DNA from 3 places in the Raoultella sp. genome. Region 2 is predicted to be linked to each of the others. Evidence: predicted binding sites of a transcription regulator. Region 2 holds the regulator's gene; each other region holds the start of a gene.
The links. Region 2 encodes LexA, which represses DNA repair genes until DNA is damaged. Its sites were predicted from a motif close to TNCTGTATGTACATACAGNA; they were not measured.
Positions count from the first base shown of each region.

Region 1: the regulator LexA is predicted to act here: its motif matches at 3,070-3,089, upstream of uvrB (excinuclease ABC subunit UvrB).
Region 3: the regulator LexA is predicted to act here: its motif matches at 3,421-3,440, upstream of rmuC (DNA recombination protein RmuC).

Region 1 covers NZ_JBCNNS010000006.1:29,687-35,743, reverse strand. The annotation lists gene bioF (8-amino-7-oxononanoate synthase) at 1-324, shown strand, start outside; gene bioC (malonyl-ACP O-methyltransferase BioC) at 308-1,063, shown strand; gene bioD (dethiobiotin synthase) at 1,056-1,778, shown strand; gene ACZAHD_RS01800 (ABC transporter ATP-binding protein) at 1,720-2,442, opposite strand; gene uvrB (excinuclease ABC subunit UvrB) at 3,178-5,199, shown strand; gene pmrB (two-component system sensor histidine kinase PmrB) at 5,428-6,057, opposite strand, start outside.
Region 2 covers NZ_JBCNNS010000050.1:10,588-16,644, reverse strand. The annotation lists gene dusA (tRNA dihydrouridine(20/20a) synthase DusA) at 1-188, opposite strand, end outside; gene ACZAHD_RS11110 (cupin domain-containing protein) at 292-780, opposite strand; gene zur (zinc uptake transcriptional repressor Zur) at 895-1,410, shown strand; gene ACZAHD_RS11100 (CsbD family protein) at 1,502-1,711, opposite strand; gene dinF (MATE family efflux transporter DinF) at 1,838-3,154, opposite strand; gene lexA (transcriptional repressor LexA) at 3,223-3,831, opposite strand; gene ACZAHD_RS11085 (diacylglycerol kinase) at 4,051-4,419, opposite strand; gene plsB (glycerol-3-phosphate 1-O-acyltransferase PlsB) at 4,549-6,057, shown strand, end outside.
Region 3 covers NZ_JBCNNS010000018.1:39,204-45,260, reverse strand. The annotation lists gene ubiB (ubiquinone biosynthesis regulatory protein kinase UbiB) at 1-493, opposite strand, end outside; gene ubiJ (ubiquinone biosynthesis protein UbiJ) at 490-1,095, opposite strand; gene ubiE (bifunctional demethylmenaquinone methyltransferase/2-methoxy-6-polyprenyl-1,4-benzoquinol methylase UbiE) at 1,108-1,863, opposite strand; gene rmuC (DNA recombination protein RmuC) at 1,930-3,378, opposite strand; gene udp (uridine phosphorylase) at 3,517-4,278, opposite strand; gene ACZAHD_RS04965 (dienelactone hydrolase family protein) at 4,546-5,358, shown strand; gene ACZAHD_RS04960 (transporter substrate-binding domain-containing protein) at 5,363-6,052, opposite strand.

The DNA.
Region 1 (6,057 bases), on a different contig from region 2:
GCGTTGGCGGTGATCCGCAGCGATGACGGCCAGCAGCGGCGGGAAACACTGACCAGCCGCGTGGCGCAATTCCGCGACGGTATGGCAGGCTTTCCGGGGGAACTGAGCACCTCGACCAGCGCGATTCAGCCGCTGATCGTCGGCGACAATACGCGGGCGTTACGGCTGGCGACGCGCTTGCGCGAGCAGGGCTGTTGGGCAACGGCTATTCGTCCGCCCACGGTGCCAGCAGGCAGCGCTCGACTGCGCTTGACGCTGACCGCGGCCCATGAGCCGACCGATATCACCCGTCTGCTGGAGGTGCTGCATGGCGTCGGTGAATAAACAGGCGGTGGCCGCGGCCTTTGGTCGGGCAGCCAGCCACTATTCGCAACACGACGCGCTGCAGCGTTACAGTGCCGAACTGTTGCTGCGTCAGCTCCATGGCCGCACCTTTTCAGCGGTGCTGGACGCTGGCTGCGGACCCGGCAGCATGAGCCGCTACTGGCACAATGTCGGCAGTCATGTGACGGCGCTGGATCTGTCCGTTGAGATGTTGGCCCAGGCGCAGCGCAACGAATGCGCACATCGTTATCTGGAAGGAGATATTGAGTCGCTGCCGCTGGCCGATGCCTGCGTCGATCTGGCGTGGAGCAATCTGGCGGTTCAGTGGTGCGAGAGTCTGGCTGGCGCGCTCGATGAACTGTGTCGGGTGGTGCGTCCGGGCGGTCAGGTGGCGTTCACCACCTTGCTGGCCGACTCGCTTCCCGAGCTGAATCAGGCCTGGCGCGCCATCGATGCGCATCCCCATGCCAACCGTTTTCTCAGCGAGCAGGTGGTGCGCGAGGCGCTGGCCGGGCGGCGAGCCGTTGGCGCGGTTCACGCTGTCAGTCTGCCGTTTGCCGATGCCCTGAGCGCGATGCGCTCGCTCAAAGGGATTGGGGCAACGCATTTGCATCAGGGGCGCAGCGCGGCGCCGTTGAGCCGGGGAAAACTGCGTCAGCTGCAGCTTGCCTGGCCAAAACAGCAGGGCCAGTACCCGCTGACGTACCATCTTTTTACAGGAGTCATTGAGCGTGACTAAACGTTTTTTCGTTACCGGAACCGACACTGAAGTCGGTAAGACTGTCACTAGCTGCGCCTTGTTGCAGGCGGCAAGGCTGTCGGGCCTGAAGAGCGCGGGCTATAAACCGGTGGCTTCCGGGAGTGAGTTGACGGCGCACGGACTGCGTAACGATGATGCGCTGGCGCTCCAGCGCAATAGCGGTGTGGCGCTGAGCTATGCGCAGGTCAACCCCTTTACCTTCGCCGAACCGACTTCACCGCATATTGTGAGCGCGGAGGAAGGGCGGCCGATTACCGGCGATGCGCTCTCTGCCGGGCTGCATGAACTGGAGACGCTGGCGGAATGGGTGCTGGTTGAGGGGGCGGGGGGCTGGTTTACGCCGCTATCCGCAACGCTGAGTTTTGCCGATTGGGTACGCGACGAACAGCTGCCTGTCATTTTGGTGGTCGGTATTAAACTGGGCTGCATCAACCACGCGCTGCTGACGGCCCTGGCGGTACGTCAGGCCGGTCTGCCGCTGGTGGGCTGGATTGCAAACGATATCCAGCCGCCGGGTAAACGCCATGCAGAATATCTGGCGACCCTCAACGATCGGCTTGCAGCGCCGTTGCTGGGCGAGATCCCGTGGCTGGCGGACGCGTCTCAGCGCGAGGATCTCGGCCAGTATCTGGACCTCAGCGCGCTGGATCGGGCGTCATCCACTGTGCCAGCAGCGGTTCATCCAGCTGGATAACGCGGCCTTGCGCCACGTTGCGCCCGCGATGCAGCAGAAAAAAACGGTCCGCCACCCGGCGAATAAACGGCAGGTGCTGTTCCGCAAGCAGCACCGTTAAACCGATGTCGCGGTTCAGTCGCACCAGCAGGTCGCCAAGCTTATGCAGGAAGTGCTGTCCGCTGCCGCGCGACGGCTCATCAAGAATCAGCAGCCGCGGCTGGACAACCAGCGCACTCGCCAGCGCCAGCTGATACTGGTCCTCTTCCGACAACATGGCGCCTTTATGCTGACGTTGTGCGTAGAGATCCGGGAAAAAGTCGTAAATCTCCCCTTTTACGGCGATGCCCGGATTCCCGCCGGCGGCCAGCGCAATATGCAGATTTTCCTCCACGCTCAGTTGAGAAAAGATCCGCCTGTCCTGCGGGACATAGCTGATGCCAATAATCGAACGGGAATGGGCGGAAAGCGGCGTGATATCACATGGCGGCGAACCGGCCTCATGCCAGGTCATACTGCCGCTGGCGACCGGGAGATGTCCGGTAATGCAGTTCACCAGGGTGGTTTTCCCCATCCCCTGGAGTCCCATCACGCAGGTGCACTCTCCCGGTTGAAGTTCAAGGTCGACATTCCATAGCGTGTGCTGATTTCCGTAGTATTGATTGACTGCGCGTAGGCTCAACATAGACGTTTTCTCCTTTTTGGGGATTGCGGGCGATATGAAGATTCTGCAAATCTCTTGCCAGGAAAAAGATGTTTCGGTTTTTTCCCGTACGCGCAGGTGTTGCAGGGGGGGCGAAAGCGGATCAGCAAGACGGTTGCACTCTCCCGGTGCTTACGCCTATGAAAAATGGTGCAGAAAGCAACAAAAAGGCAGGCACCTTTAGCTGACAAATATCAAAAATAATTCGATAATTTTTTTTAGACGCTCGATTTTCACCGGTGGTCGATTTCTGCGGGGTGGCAGAAGCCATGGCCTGCAGACAGTTATCCACTATTCCTGTGGATAACCTTGTGTATTAGAGTTAGAGAACTTGCGGTAAGCTAGAGATTACGCGGCCTGCGGCTGAATTGGCGCGAAACCCATCTTTTGTTTAATATCATTAAATATCAATTAGTTGAATAAAAGCAATGGCTGTAAGGAAAGTGTCACCTGCTGCCACAAAAGATTCACCGCCTTGCTTGACAAATGTTAAATGACATTTTTTTTTGGGGATAACCCTACTGTCTGGCGAATTATTCTGCGGGATGGTCTGTTTTTACCCCAAAACGATGCGCGTGCAGGCGATTTCAGGAACAAACAGTAACAGGGTACTGTTTTTATATCCAGTATTGTTTGTTGGCAAAAGTGAGCGTGAAGGGTAGAATTAAACACCTGCGCATACCACCAGGCGCTTCATCCTTCTTCAGGGCCAGACATATGAGTAAAACGTTCACGTTGCATTCCGCATTCCGTCCTTCTGGCGACCAGCCGGAAGCTATCCGACGCCTGGAAGAAGGGCTGGAAGATGGTCTGGCACACCAAACGCTGCTGGGGGTGACCGGGTCGGGCAAGACGTTCACCATTGCGAACATTATCGCCGATCTGCAGCGTCCGACGATGGTGCTGGCGCCGAATAAGACCCTGGCGGCGCAGCTGTACGGCGAAATGAAAGAGTTTTTCCCGGACAATGCGGTGGAGTATTTTGTCTCCTACTACGATTACTATCAGCCTGAAGCCTATGTGCCGAGCTCGGACACCTTCATCGAAAAAGACGCGTCTGTGAACGAGCATATCGAGCAGATGCGTCTGTCGGCGACTAAAGCCCTGCTTGAGCGGCGCGATGTGGTGGTGGTGGCCTCGGTATCGGCTATCTACGGTCTGGGCGACCCGGATCTCTACCTGAAGATGATGCTGCACCTGACCACCGGCATGCTGATCGACCAGCGGGCGATTTTGCGCCGTCTGGCGGAGCTGCAATATACCCGTAACGATCAGGCCTTCCAGCGCGGTACCTTCCGTGTGCGCGGTGAAGTGATCGATGTCTTCCCGGCGGAATCCGACGATATTGCGCTGCGTATTGAGCTGTTCGATGAAGAGGTTGAGCGGCTGTCGCTGTTCGACCCGCTGACCGGTCAGGTTGAATCGACGATTCCGCGCTATACCATCTACCCGAAAACGCACTACGTGACGCCACGCGAGCGTATCGTTCAGGCGATGGAGGAGATTAAAGTCGAGCTGGCCGACAGGCGGAAGGCGCTGCTGAGCAACAACAAGTTGCTCGAAGAGCAGCGACTGTCCCAGCGGACGCAGTTTGACCTCGAAATGATGAACGAGCTGGGCTACTGCTCGGGCATCGAAAACTACTCGCGCTATCTTTCCGGTCGCGGACCGGGCGAACCGCCGCCGACGCTGTTTGATTACCTGCCGGCAGACGGTTTGCTGGTGATTGATGAATCCCACGTCACTATTCCGCAAATCGGTGGCATGTACCGCGGCGATCGGGCGCGTAAAGAGACATTGGTGGAGTATGGTTTCCGTCTGCCGTCGGCGCTGGATAACCGCCCGCTGAAGTTCGAAGAGTTTGAGGCGCTGGCGCCGCAGACCATTTATGTCTCGGCGACGCCGGGTCCTTATGAGCTGGATAAATCCGGCGATGAGGTGGTCGATCAGGTGGTTCGCCCGACCGGGCTGCTTGACCCGCTTATTGAAGTGCGTCCGGTGGCGACTCAGGTTGATGACCTGCTGTCGGAAATTCGCATCCGCGTCGCCATCAACGAGCGCGTGCTGGTCACCACCTTGACCAAACGGATGGCGGAGGATTTAACGGAGTATCTTGAAGAGCACGGCGAGCGCGTACGCTACCTGCACTCCGATATCGATACCGTGGAGCGCATGGAAATTATCCGCGACCTGCGGCTGGGCGAGTTCGATGTCCTGGTCGGCATCAACCTGCTGCGTGAAGGGCTGGATATGCCGGAAGTATCGCTGGTGGCGATTCTCGACGCCGATAAAGAGGGCTTCCTGCGTTCGGAACGTTCGCTGATTCAGACCATTGGCCGCGCCGCGCGTAACATCAACGGTAAAGCGATTCTATACGGCGATAAGATTACCGCTTCAATGGCGAAAGCCATCAGCGAGACCGAGCGTCGCCGTGAGAAACAGCAGCGCTATAATGAAGAGCACGGCATCACCCCGCAGGGACTGAATAAAAAAGTGGTCGATATTCTGCAACTGGGCAGCAATCTGGCGAAGACGAAAGCCAAGGGCCGCGGAAAATCACGCTCGCCGGTTGAGGCGGATACGCCTGACGTGGCGCTGACGCCAAAAGCGCTGCAGCAGAGAATTCACGAGCTGGAAGGGCAGATGATGCAACATGCGCAGAATCTGGAGTTCGAAGAGGCCGCGCAAATTCGTGACCAGCTGCATCAGCTCCGCGAGCTGTTTATCGCAGCATCCTGAGCCCGCAGGACGCGATGCGCCGCCGCACAGAGCCCGCAGTGTGACGGGACGCCGATTTTTTGTTAGCGCTTTCCGGCTGGCTTAATGTCTGCTTAATCTTGCCAGGCGACACTATCTTCATTCTGATGAGGATAGTGTCATGCAAAAATTAACCTTCCGTGAGTCTCTGACCATTGCCTGCGCTTTTGTTGTGGTTGTCGCTTTTGTCCGTCAGTGGGTGCTGACTTTCTAACGCGAAGGCTTAGGAAACAGAATCCAGCCCCGAACGCCGGGGCCCGGCTGCCGGTTATGTAAGAAGAACTGGGCATCGTGCAACTGAACGATGCGCGTCACAATGCTTAGTCCTAGGCCAATGCCCCCGTAGCGGCTGTCCATGCGGACAAACGCTTTACTCAGTTCGCCAATTTTCGCTTCATCAATTCCCGGACCTTCATCTTCTACGGCCATAATAGGCGTTGTGCCAGCCTGTATGGCGATTTTGACCTTCGATCCCGCCGGGCTATAGCGATGCGCGTTCTCTACCAGATTGCGCAGCACAACGCGCAGCAGCGTGACATCGCCGGAGACGATAACATCCTTGTCATCATCTCCCTCGGGGAAAGAGAGCGCCAGCGTCTGCTGGCGCTCTTCCAGCATATTCTCCAGCTCACCGCGAATCGGTTCGACCACGTCCTCTTTCAGCAGCACGCGCTGGTAGCTCCCGGCGGAAAATGATTGCCCGACGCGCGCCAGTTGCAGCAACTGTGAGATGCTGTTGGTCATCTGATCCAGACGCTGGATCAGCGGACCCACCTCCACGAGGTGCACTTTCGCCATCAGCTCCAGATGCAGACGTAGTCCCGCAAGCGGGGTGCGCAG
Region 2 (6,057 bases):
TCGCTATGGGCCAGATAGTCGCCTTTGCCATGAATGATCGCCCCGGTCGTCACCATTTCGGTATACAGCAGCGTGTGGCGCGACAGCAGGCGCAGGAAATAGCGACAGTGCCTGTCTGTCCAGTCGAGCATCGGCGCGATGGAAAAACGATGGGCGGCAAAAGCGTGAGATGTTGATTCTGGCATCATGGCGAATAAATACGCATCCGGATAAAAAGGGGCGCTACTATAGCACAAAGATAAATCACAGACGCATAGCACCGCGACGAGTGCTGTACGTCTGCGGGACGGACTAGCGCCTGCGCGGTTTGCCGTCGTGCGGGCCGAAAAATTGCGGCGGATGATCGACCCAGCGATCCTGACGCAGGGCGGCATATTCCGGGTTCAGCGGATAGTAGATGCGATTAAATTTTTTGTTCGACTCCCCCACCACTAACAAGCGAACTTCCTGGTCGGTGTTATTCAAAAAGGTATGACACACCCCGGTTCCTGCCGGAAAACCGACGCTGTCGCCCGGCTCAAGCTTCCACAGGTAGCCGTTAATCCAGACTTCAGGATAGCCATCCAGCACATAGATAAACTCCTCCTCATCACTTTCAGCATGGGGATAAGAGGTTCGACGGCCCGGAGGCAAACGTTCATGATGAATACCCAGCCGGTTGAGTCTTAACCCCCGCGCCAACGGCGCGCCAATGGAAAAACGCTCAGGGTTATTGGGATACGTGGCATCATCTGGACCTTCCAGTTCGCGCCAATGTCGAATGCAATCAGGTCGTTTCATCGTTTTCTCCCGAAAATGAGATGCATCAGGTATAGCACAAGCTGCCGGTTCTCGGCGTTTTGCCTGGATCGTGATAAAGTAACAACTTCAGACTCACGCAACCAGAGGATGCTCATGAATAAGACCACTTCGCAAGAAATGTTAGCGCACGCTGAAAAGCTCTGCGCACAGCGCGGCGTGCGCCTGACTCCGCAGCGCCTGGAAGTGTTGCGTTTGATGGGTCTCCAGCAAGGGGCGATTAGCGCCTATGACCTGCTCGACCTGCTGCGCGAGAAAGAGCCGCAGGCGAAACCGCCGACGGTTTATCGGGCGCTGGAGTTTTTGCTGGAACAGGGGTTCGTGCACAAGGTGGAATCCACCAACAGCTACGTGCTGTGTCATCTTTTCGATCAGCCGACCCATAGCTCGGCCATGTTTATCTGCGACCGCTGCGGTGTGGTGAAAGAAGAGTGCGCAGAAGGTGTTGAAGACATTATGCATACGCTGGCGGCCAGAATGGGCTTTGCGCTACGCCATAATGTGATTGAGGCCCACGGCCTGTGCGCAAGTTGTGTCGAGGTCGAAGCCTGTAGCACCCCGGAGCACTGCCATCACGACCATACTATCCAGATTAAAAAGAAAGCCCGCTGAGGCTATCGCCGCAGCGGAAATCCGGGTTGCCGGTACCTCCGTGTACCATCGGGCAGGCAATAACAAAGGGTTGATTCGTTAACCCCCACTGCTACCAGCGGTGATCGTTTTTTCGTTCCCAGTCAGAGACTTCTTTCTCCGCCTGATCTTTGGCGTAGCCATATCGTTCCTGGATTTTACCGACCAGCTGGTCACGCTTACCCTCAATGACGGTCATATCGTCATCGGTCAGCTTGCCCCATTTCTCTTTCGCTTTACCTTTCAACTGTTTCCAGTTACCGCCGATTTCGTCTTTGTTCATAATTCAATCCTCATCGTTCGGTGAGTTAACAGCCCGCTACGTGCCGGACATAGTATTAACTATAGATGAGAATTCTGAGTTAAATTTATTATTCGGAATCTTTAACCAATTACACGTCAAAAATCACTACGAAAACCAGGTGCCACGCCGCCAATGTCGCCGCCAGATAAGCGCCAGCGACAGACCGCGCAGCGCGAGGAACACCGCCAGCGCCAGCCATAGTGCGTGGTTGCCAAGGACCGGCAGCATCAGCAACGTCAGGGCAAATCCCGCCGCCGCCACCGCCATACTGTTGCGCATCTCAGCCCCGCGCGTCGCACCGATGAACATGCCATCCAGCAAATAACACCACACGCCAATCACCGGCAGAACGATCTGCCAGATCAGGTAGCGATCGGCAAGCAGCTGAAGCGAAGGCAGCGAGGTCAACAGGGTGATAATCTGCTGTCCCGCTACGGCATAGGTCGCCGCAAAAGCCAACGCCACCATTCCCGATTGACGACAGGCAGCCCGCCAGACATCAAGCAGTTGGCTACCATTACGCGCGCCGTACGCCTGTCCGGAGTGCGCTTCCACGGCATAAGCGAATCCATCCAGGGCATAGGCGGTGAAGGTCAGCATAGTCATCAGAAGCGCGTTGACGGCGACGATTTCACCACCAAGGCGAGCGCCGAAGACGGTCACCGCACCGAAGCAGAGCTGGAGCAGCAGAGAACGCAGCATGATATCGCGATTGAGCGCCAGCAAACGGCGCACGTCTCCGCGCCACGCGCGCTTCAGCAGGGCGAAAGACACACCGCGCAGCGTCAGCACACGCCTTGCCATCAGCAGTCCCATGATCAAGGTGACATATTCAGCGGTGACCGTTGCCAGCGCGGCGCCCTGGACGTTCATCTGTAGGCCCATTACCAGCCAAAGGTCGAGTACGATATTCAGCAGATTGCCGACGATCAGCAAAATCACCGGCGCCCGGGCATACTGCACGCCCAGCAGCCAACCGAGCAGCACCAGATTTGCCAGCGATGCTGGCGCGCTCAACCAGCGGATGTCGAGAAAGCGCCGCGCCTGCTCTAGCACCGCTTCATTGCCACCAACAATATGCAACGCCAGATCGATAAGCGGGGTTCGGAAAAGCACAATCAGCAGGCCGGCGCCGGTTGCCAGCCCCAGCGGCTGCACCAGCGCCCGCGCCAGGCGGAGAGGATCCTTTGCGCCAAAGGCCTGTGCTGTCAGTCCGGTGGTACTCATTCGCAGGAAAAGCAGCAGCATGAAGAGAAAACTGGTGGCCGTCGCGCCGATCGCGACACCGCCGAGGTAAACCGGGCTGTCGAGATGACCAATCACCGCAGTATCCACCAGTCCCAGCAGCGGAACGGTGATATTGGAGAAAATCATGGGTAGCGCCAGGCGCCACAGGGCCTTATCAGCAGCGTTAAAAAACATGAGAAAGAGCCTGAGCGGAAGGAGACTGCGCAGCATCATGCATCAGACGATGCTGCGTGGAGAAGGTGTTACAGCCACTCACCGTTGCGAATCACGCCGACGGCCAGCCCTTCAATAGTGAAGTTTTGCTCGCGTAGATTCACCACGATAGGGGAAAATTCGCTGTTTTCTGGCAGAAGTTCGACGATGTTACCCTGTTTTTTAAGACGCTTAACGGTAACCTCTTCATCAATACGCGCCACGACAACCTGGCCGTTGCGGACATCCTGAGTTTTATGGACCGCCAGCAAATCGCCATCGAGAATACCGATGTCTTTCATTGACATACCGCTAACACGCAGCAAAAAGTCGGCATTCGGCTTGAACATCGCCGGATCGACCTGAAAATGGCCCTCAATATGCTGCTGAGCCAGCAGTGGTTCACCGGCCGCCACGCGGCCAATCAACGGCAAGCCGGGTTCTTCTTCCGTCAGCAGGCGAATCCCCCGGGATGCGCCGGAGATAATCTCGATCGCGCCCTTACGCGCCAGCGCTTTCAGGTGTTCTTCCGCCGCGTTTGGAGAACGGAACCCCAAGCGCTGAGCAATTTCCGCACGCGTCGGCGGCATGCCCGTCTGGCTGATGTGATCCCGAATGAGATCAAACACCTCTTGCTGCCTGGTCGTTAACGCTTTCATCCCGCCCCCTGGGTGTATATACAGTTATGCTGTGAGTATATACAGCTAACGGTGATTTTGGAATCAAATTTCACACAAAAATCAGGAGATTCTTTCCATTTTGTGTCCCTGATAACCCATTACGCCAGGGGTTATTGTCGCCGGTCGGACAAAAAACCATCGGGGTTGCCCGATCATCGGGAAGACATAGCAACACGGGACATCTCACAAAGCGGCCGCTTAGTGATAGCGGGCCCAGAGCAAGAAGCCCCAGGTGATCAGCGCGATCACAATGGCCAGCAGCACTGCCGCAGAGCCCATATCTTTCGCACGACCGGACAGCTCATGATGTTCAGGGCCAATACGGTCCACCACCGCTTCAATCGCGCTATTAAGAATTTCAACTATCATCACTATCAGGACCGAGCCTATCAGCAGCACACGCGTGATGGCGTCCACGTCCAGCCAGCAGGCGATCGCGACGGCAACAATTGCGGCGACGCCTTCTTGCCGAAATGCGGCCTCGTTGATCCATGCCGCGCGGAACCCTTTCCAGGAATAACCTGCCGCTTTAATGATTCGGGTTAACCCAGTGGTATTATTGGCCATCAAAAGAACCTTTTTATGTAAATGACGTCAATGAGTGTACGCGTTTGCCGCGTGGCAACGGAAATTTTGCACACTTTCTGTTATTCTTGCCGCGCATTTGCATGATTAACCAGAGGCTTCACATCGTTTATGTCCGGCTGGCAACGAATTTACTATAAATTACTGAATTTACCATTACGGGTGCTGGTAAAAAGCAAGTCTATTCCCGCAGAACCTGCACAGGAATTAGGGCTGGATACCTCGCGTCCTATCATGTACGTCCTGCCTTATAATTCAAAGGCGGACCTGCTGACCTTGCGTGCCCAGTGTCTGGAGCACGATTTACCCGATCCGCTTGAACCGCTGGAAATTGACGGCGCGCTGCTGCCGCGCTACGTATTTATCCACGGCGGCCCGCGCGTCTTTACCTACTACGCGCCGAAAGAAGAGTCGATTAAGCTGTTCCACGACTACCTGGATCTGCACCGCAACCACCCTGACCTGGACGTGCAAATGGTGCCGGTGTCGGTGATGTTTGGTCGTGCGCCAGGGCGCGAAAAAGGCGAAGTTAATCCGCCGCTGCGCATGCTGAATGGCATTCAGAAGTTCTTCGCCGTCCTGTGGCTGGGACGCGACAGCTTTGTCCGTTTCTCGCCGCCGGTTTCTCTGCGCAGAATGGCCACCGAACACGGCACCGATAAAATTATCGCCCAGAAGCTGGCCCGCGTCGCGCGTATGCACTTCGCCCGCCAACGTCTGGCAGCCGTCGGTCCGCGCCTGCCGGCGCGTCAGGATCTGTTCAATAAGCTGCTGGCATCCAAAGCCATCGCCCGCGCGGTGGAAGATGAAGCGCGCAGCAAGAAAATCTCCCATGAGAAGGCGCAGCAAAACGCCATCGCACTGATGGAAGAGATCGCCGCGAACTTCTCTTATGAGATGATTCGCCTCACTGACCGCGTTCTTGGCTTTACCTGGAACCGTCTGTATCAGGGGATCAACGTCCACAACGCCGAGCGCGTACGTCAGTTGGCCCATGAAGGGCACGAAATTGTCTACGTACCGTGCCATCGTAGTCATATGGATTACCTGCTGCTCTCCTACGTTCTGTATCACCAGGGGCTGGTGCCGCCGCATATTGCCGCCGGCATCAACCTGAACTTCTGGCCAGCAGGCCCCATTTTCCGCCGCGGCGGCGCCTTCTTTATTCGCCGCACCTTTAAGGGCAATAAGCTCTACTCAACGGTGTTCCGCGAGTATCTCGGCGAGTTGTTCAGCCGGGGTTACTCCGTGGAGTACTTCGTTGAAGGGGGCCGATCTCGTACCGGCCGTCTGCTGGATCCGAAAACCGGTACTCTGTCGATGACCATCCAGGCCATGCTGCGCGGCGGGACCCGTCCGATTACGCTGGTGCCTATCTACATCGGTTACGAGCACGTGATGGAAGTGGGCACCTACGCCAAAGAGCTGCGCGGCGCGACGAAAGAAAAAGAGAGCCTGCCGCAAATGCTGCGCGGCCTGAGCAAGCTGCGTAACCTCGGTCAGGGCTATGTTAACTTTGGCGAACCGCTGCCGCTGATGTCTTACCTGAACCAGCATGTTCCGGAATGGCGTGAGTCTATCGATCCGATCGAAGCCGTTCGCCCATCATGGCTGACGCCG
Region 3 (6,057 bases), on a different contig from region 2:
CTTTAATCACAGGCACAATGTCCGGGCGTATGACCTTGATAACGACCTCTTTGCCGTTTTCTTTCAGCCGCGCGGTATGGACCTGCGCAATAGAGGCCGATGCCAGCGGTTCAATCGAGAAATCGTCAAACCATGCCTCTACAGGAAGGCCACCCATCGCCTGTTCGATCTGCTGTTTCGCCAGCCGGCCATCGAAGGGCGCCACGCGATCCTGCAGTAGCGCGAGCTGATCGGCGATTTGCGGCGGGAAGAGATCGCGGCGGGTAGAGAGCATCTGGCCGAACTTGATCCACACCGGTCCCAGCTCCTGCAGCGCAAGGCGCAGGCGTTCGCCGAGGGGTTGGTTTTTATGACGATTCGGCATCCAGAACAACATCCGCCGCCCGATACGCAGCGGCAGCGTGATGCGCATTTTGGGAATGAGCTCATCAAGCCCATAGCTCAAAAAAGTGCGGATAATAAGATACAGGCGCCGTAATTCTCCTGGCGTCATTTGCCCTCCAGCGTTTCCAGCCGTTTTTCCAGTGCAAAAAGCGCGCGTTCCACAGCAGCAGTCTCTTCTGCAAACCAGGCCATTTCCAGCGGCCCTGGTGCCATACGCCACTCTTCGGTCAGCGCTTCAGCGACATACTGCTGCTGACGCTGGGCACCGTGCAGCAGAAAGCGCGCTCCGGCACGAAAGGCCTTACTGACCCCTTCCGCAACGATATCGCCGGTATAGGGCGCCAGCAGCTCAGCCGGATCGAATTCCGCCAGGTCACATAGCGTCACCGTGTTCTGCACCACCTGCAGATCGCCCTGCACTTCCAGATCACCACTGCGAATAAGCGCGGTGAGCTGTTGACGGTTGCGCAGCTGCGGCAGCACGCTGAGGCGGGTAATGACGGTACAGTCGGCATCGCCTTCCCAGTCCCCCAGCACATCCACCTGACGCTCACCGAAGACCAGCATAACCGGCGTCGATAACTCCTTCAGCTCAACGCGCAGCACCTTCCCCAGCAGACGCTGGCGAGCAGGTTTTAACGCTTTGTCGCGCCAGAGAAAGGTATTGAGGACGGTTTCAATGCCAGCGGTAACCAGTGGTTTGAAAGGCATGCGATCTCCCTGTCAGAACTTATAACCGCGGTGCAACGCAACGATACCAGCCGTCAGGTTGTAGTAGTCGACGTTTTCGAAACCGGCATCCTGCATCATGGCTTTCAGGGTCTCCTGATCCGGGTGCATGCGAATAGATTCCGCCAGGTAACGATAACTTTCACCGTCTTTGGCAACCAGTTCTCCTACGCGCGGCAACACGTGGAAGGAGTAGGCGTCATAGGCTTTGCTGAGCGGCTCAATAATCGGTTTCGAGAACTCCAGCACCAGCAGACGACCGCCCGGCTTCAGGACGCGATACATTGAACGCAGCGCTTTGTCTTTATCGGTGACATTACGCAGACCAAACGAAATCGTGATGCAGTCAAAAGTGTTGTCGGCAAACGGCAGCGCTTCCGCATTAGCCTGAATGTATTCAACGTTGCCGACGATACCGATATTGCGCAGCTTTTCCCGCCCCATTTTCAGCATGGAGTCGTTGATATCCGCCAGCATGACGCGACCCGTTTCACCCACCAGGCGAGAGAACTTCGCCGTCAGGTCGCCGGTGCCGCCGGCCAGATCCAGAACGGTCTGTCCACGGCGTACACCGCTGCAATCGATGGTGAAACGCTTCCACAAACGATGAATACCGAACGACATCAGATCATTCATAACATCATATTTTGCGGCCACAGAATGGAATACATGTGCCACCATGTCCGCCTTCTGCTCTTTGGCTACCGTCTGAAAACCAAAGTGCGTCGTTTCTTGTGAATCCTCAACCATCTCAATGCCTGCTTATCAAGAAAATGTTCATCGAGTGTAACAGATTCAGCGCATTTCCCATACGGTTCAACGCGGCGAAGCGGGCTCGCCGGACATCGCCTCATCGGTCGGATCGGACGTAAATTCGTTATCGTCAAGCGCGTTGTCATCTTCTTCAGAACAAAATTCGTCGTCCTGAGCCGTTGCCTGATCGACTAAATCAGGATTAATCCCGCGCTTCACTTCAACGCCGAGACCGCGGAACGCTTCTGCCTGCACCAGCAGATTCCCGCGCCCGGAAGTGAGCTTTTTCATCGCCTGGCGATAGTTATCCTGCGCTTTATCGAGGCACTGCCCGATGGCGGACATATCATCAACGAACAATCGCATTTTGTCGTACAGGCGACCTGCGCGCTCAGCGATTTTCTGCGCATTGCGGCTTTGATGTTCATAGCGCCAGAGATTGGCAATCGTGCGCAGCGCCACCAGCAGCGTCGTCGGACTGACCAGCATAATGTTGTTCTTCAACGCTTCGCTGATAAGCTCAGGCTGGCGATCGATAGCCAGCAGGAAAGCCGGCTCCACGGGAATAAACATCAGGACATAGTCGAGTGAGCGCAGGCCCGGCAGCTGTTGATAATCTTTACGCCCGAGCAGGCGAATATGGTTACGCACTGAGGCGATATGCTCCTGCAGCGCCGCCTCGCGGGTGTAGTCATCTTCGGCATTAAAATAGCGTTCGTAGGCAACCAGCGTCATTTTGGCATCAATGACCACGTCCTTCCCCTGCGGCAGACGGACGATCACATCGGGCTGCATGCGCGAACGGCCTTCCGTTTCGATGCTGACCTGGGTCTGATATTCATACCCTTCGCGTAGCCCGGAAGCTTCCAGCACGCGGGTTAACACCACTTCACCCCAGTTACCCTGGGTTTTGTTATCCCCTTTCAACGCCCGGGTCAGATTCAGCGCCTCCTGCGCCATCTGCGCGTTCAACTGCTGCAGATTGCGGATCTCATGAGCCAGAGTATGCCGTTCGCGCGCCTCCTGGCCAAAACTGTCCTGCACCTGGCGGCGGAAACCGTCCAGCTGTTCACGTAGCGGCGTCAGCAGACCATGTAAACTCTGCCGGTTCTGCTCATCAACGCGCCGGTTGCTGTGTTCGAAAATGCGGTTTGCCAGGTTTTCAAACTGCTCGCTCAGACGCTGTTCGCTATTCACCATCTGGCGGATTTTATCCTCGGCATGCATCCGGGTAGATTCAAGGCGGGTAGTGACTTCGCGGAGGTCAGCCTCCAGAGAACTATTGATGTCGCGCAGGCTGCGCAGTTCGTTATTCAGCAGCTCGCATTCATCGCGCCAGTGGGCCTCCTGCACCAGTTGCTGGCGCACGGCGCTGAGTTCGATATCCAGTTCACGACGCTCTTCGATAAGGTCGGCGCGAATTTGGTCAGCTTTGGCTTTGGTCGCCAGCCATCCTGCGACCAGCCCTCCAGCCAGCGCCACGATGGCACTTATCACAATCGAGATATCCACAACGCCCCCTGCGGCAACAACTTACGGCACAAAATAGAATTGTGCTGTACAAACGTCCAGTTTAAAAGCGATTTCCTGCGAGGCGTGGCGCAAAAAAGAAAGGCCGGAAGATCCGGCCCTGGGTTGAGAGACGAGGAATTACAGCAGGCGACGAGCCGCTTCCACGACGATGTTTACCGCGTGGCTTTCGGTTTGCTTCATGGTTTCCGCGTTCGGAATTTCCTGCTGGGTACGATTGACGATAACTCCGGCAACCATCCCGGCACGCAGTCCCTGGCTGGCGCACATGGTCAGCAGGGTCGCCGATTCCATCTCGTAGTTCATGACCCCCATTGACTGCCACTCTTCCATAGACCCTTTAAAACGGCTGACCACGCGGCCGGAGAAGGTATCGTAGCGCTCCTGGCCCGGGTAGAAGGTGTCAGATGAAGCGGTAACGCCGATATGAGTGGTCGCACCGATCGATTTTGCCGCGTCCACCAGCGCGGTGGTACAGGCAAAGTCAGCCACGGCCGGGTATTCCATCGGCGCAAAGTGCAGACTCGCGCCATCGAGACGTACGGAGGCGGTGGTGACCAGCACGTCGCCGACGTTAATGTGTGGCTGGATAGCGCCAGTGGTACCGATACGCAGGAAGGTCCGAATCCCTAACTGCGCCAGTTCTTCAACGGCAATGGACGTTGACGGACCACCGATACCAGTAGAGCAGACAATAACCGGCTTACCATTCAGTTCGGCACGCCAGGAGGTAAATTCGCGATGAGATGCCAGCTTGACCGGCTTATCCATCAGCACGGCGATCTTTTCCACACGCTCCGGATCGCCAGGGACGATAGCCAGCGTAGCCCCTTGTAAATCGTTTTTGGTGAGGCCGAGATGAAAAACATCAGACTTAGACATAAAAAAACTCCTCTGTGGGTCGAATTATCAGCAGAAGCAAAACGGTACTTTACAGAAGCTATTCGCTTAATTTTGTGACAAAAATCACCATGAATAAAAATCATTGCAATGATTTTCCATGAAAAAGTGATAAACATCACATTAACAAGTTATATTCATCGTGCCTGAACAAAAGATAGCCTGTTTCAGGCACTGTGCTTTGTTAACGTCCGGTCGATAGCGTCTATAGTTATCGATGCGCTAATAAATAAGGGTACGGAGAATACCATGACCACAACCAAGCAACCTGGCTTTGCGCCTGCAGCCTCGCCGCACGCTTCTACCGCCGTTCATACCTCGGAGGAAAGCATCACCACAGGCGAAACGTCGATCCCTACTCAGGGAGAGAACATGCCGGCATACCATGCTCGTCCGAAAAACGCCGATGGCCTGCTCCCGGTCGTTATCGTTGTTCAGGAAATTTTCGGCGTCCATGAACATATCCGCGACATTTGCCGCCGTCTGGCACAGGAGGGATATCTGGCTATTGCACCAGAGCTCTACTTCCGTCAGGGCGATCCGAATGACTATACCGATATCCCTACCTTGTTCCAGGAACTGGTCAGCAAAGTACCGGATGCCCAGGTGCTGGCGGACCTCGACCATGTCGCCAGCTGGGCTGCACGCCACGGAGGCGATGCTCACCGCCTGCTGATCACCGGCTTCTGCTGGGGTGGACGCATTACCTGGCTTTATGCCGCCCACAACCCGCAACTGAAGGCCGCCGTCGCCTGGTACGGGAAGCTGGTCGGGCAGAAAACCCTGAACTCAGCGAAATATCCGGTGGATATCGCTGTTGATCTCAACGCACCGGTGCTGGGGTTGTACGGTGGCAAAGACGCCAGCATCCCGCAGGATACGGTGGAAACCATGCGTCACGCGCTTCGCGCGGCCAACGCCAAAGCGGAGATCGTCGTCTACCCGGAAGCCGATCACGCCTTTAACGCCGACTATCGCGCCAGCTATCATGAAGAGTCGGCCAAAGACGGCTGGCAGCGCATGCTGGCGTGGTTTGCACTGTATGGCGGGAAGCGCGGGTGAGCCGCTAACGGTTGCCGATATGGCGGTTAATCATGTCGGCGATCGTTCCGTCATTCATCCATTCCGCCAGGCAACCACAGACAAATTCATAGTGCTGTCGCCTGTTTCGGGGGACACAAATCGCTTGCTGTATCTGGCTGAAGCTATCAGGCAGTAAGCGAAGCTGTGGATATTCCCGTGCCACGCTGGCAAGCGGTTGACGGATCCCGGCAACCATATCCCCTTCCCCAGCGATAAAAGCGCGAATCGCCTCCTGGGAAGTGGCGTACTGCTGCATCGCCGCATGATGTAGCGTTCGAATCAGATGCAGCTCATAGGCCGCGCCTTTCCCGACGTTAATCGTTACTCCCGGACGATCCATTTCCTGTACGGAGTGAATATCGCTGTCGTTTCTGACCAGCACTGAACTTTCAATTGTGACATAGGGCGGGGTGAAGCACAGTTTGTCTTCACGAGCGGGATCAATCGCCAGAAAAGCAATATCCCACTGGTCCAGCAAGGCCGCATCAACCACTTTTCCAGCCGTCGGCCAGGTCACAAATCGCGCCTCGCCACCGCATTCAGCGGCCAGTTTTTTGGCTAATTCGGCGGTGATACCGCCAGGGGTATTATCCGGCAATAACGTGGCGAGAACCGGGTTCCCCAGATTAATAGCAAAACGTAAAGACCGCTGCAGATCGTCAAGCCTGGTCATCATTC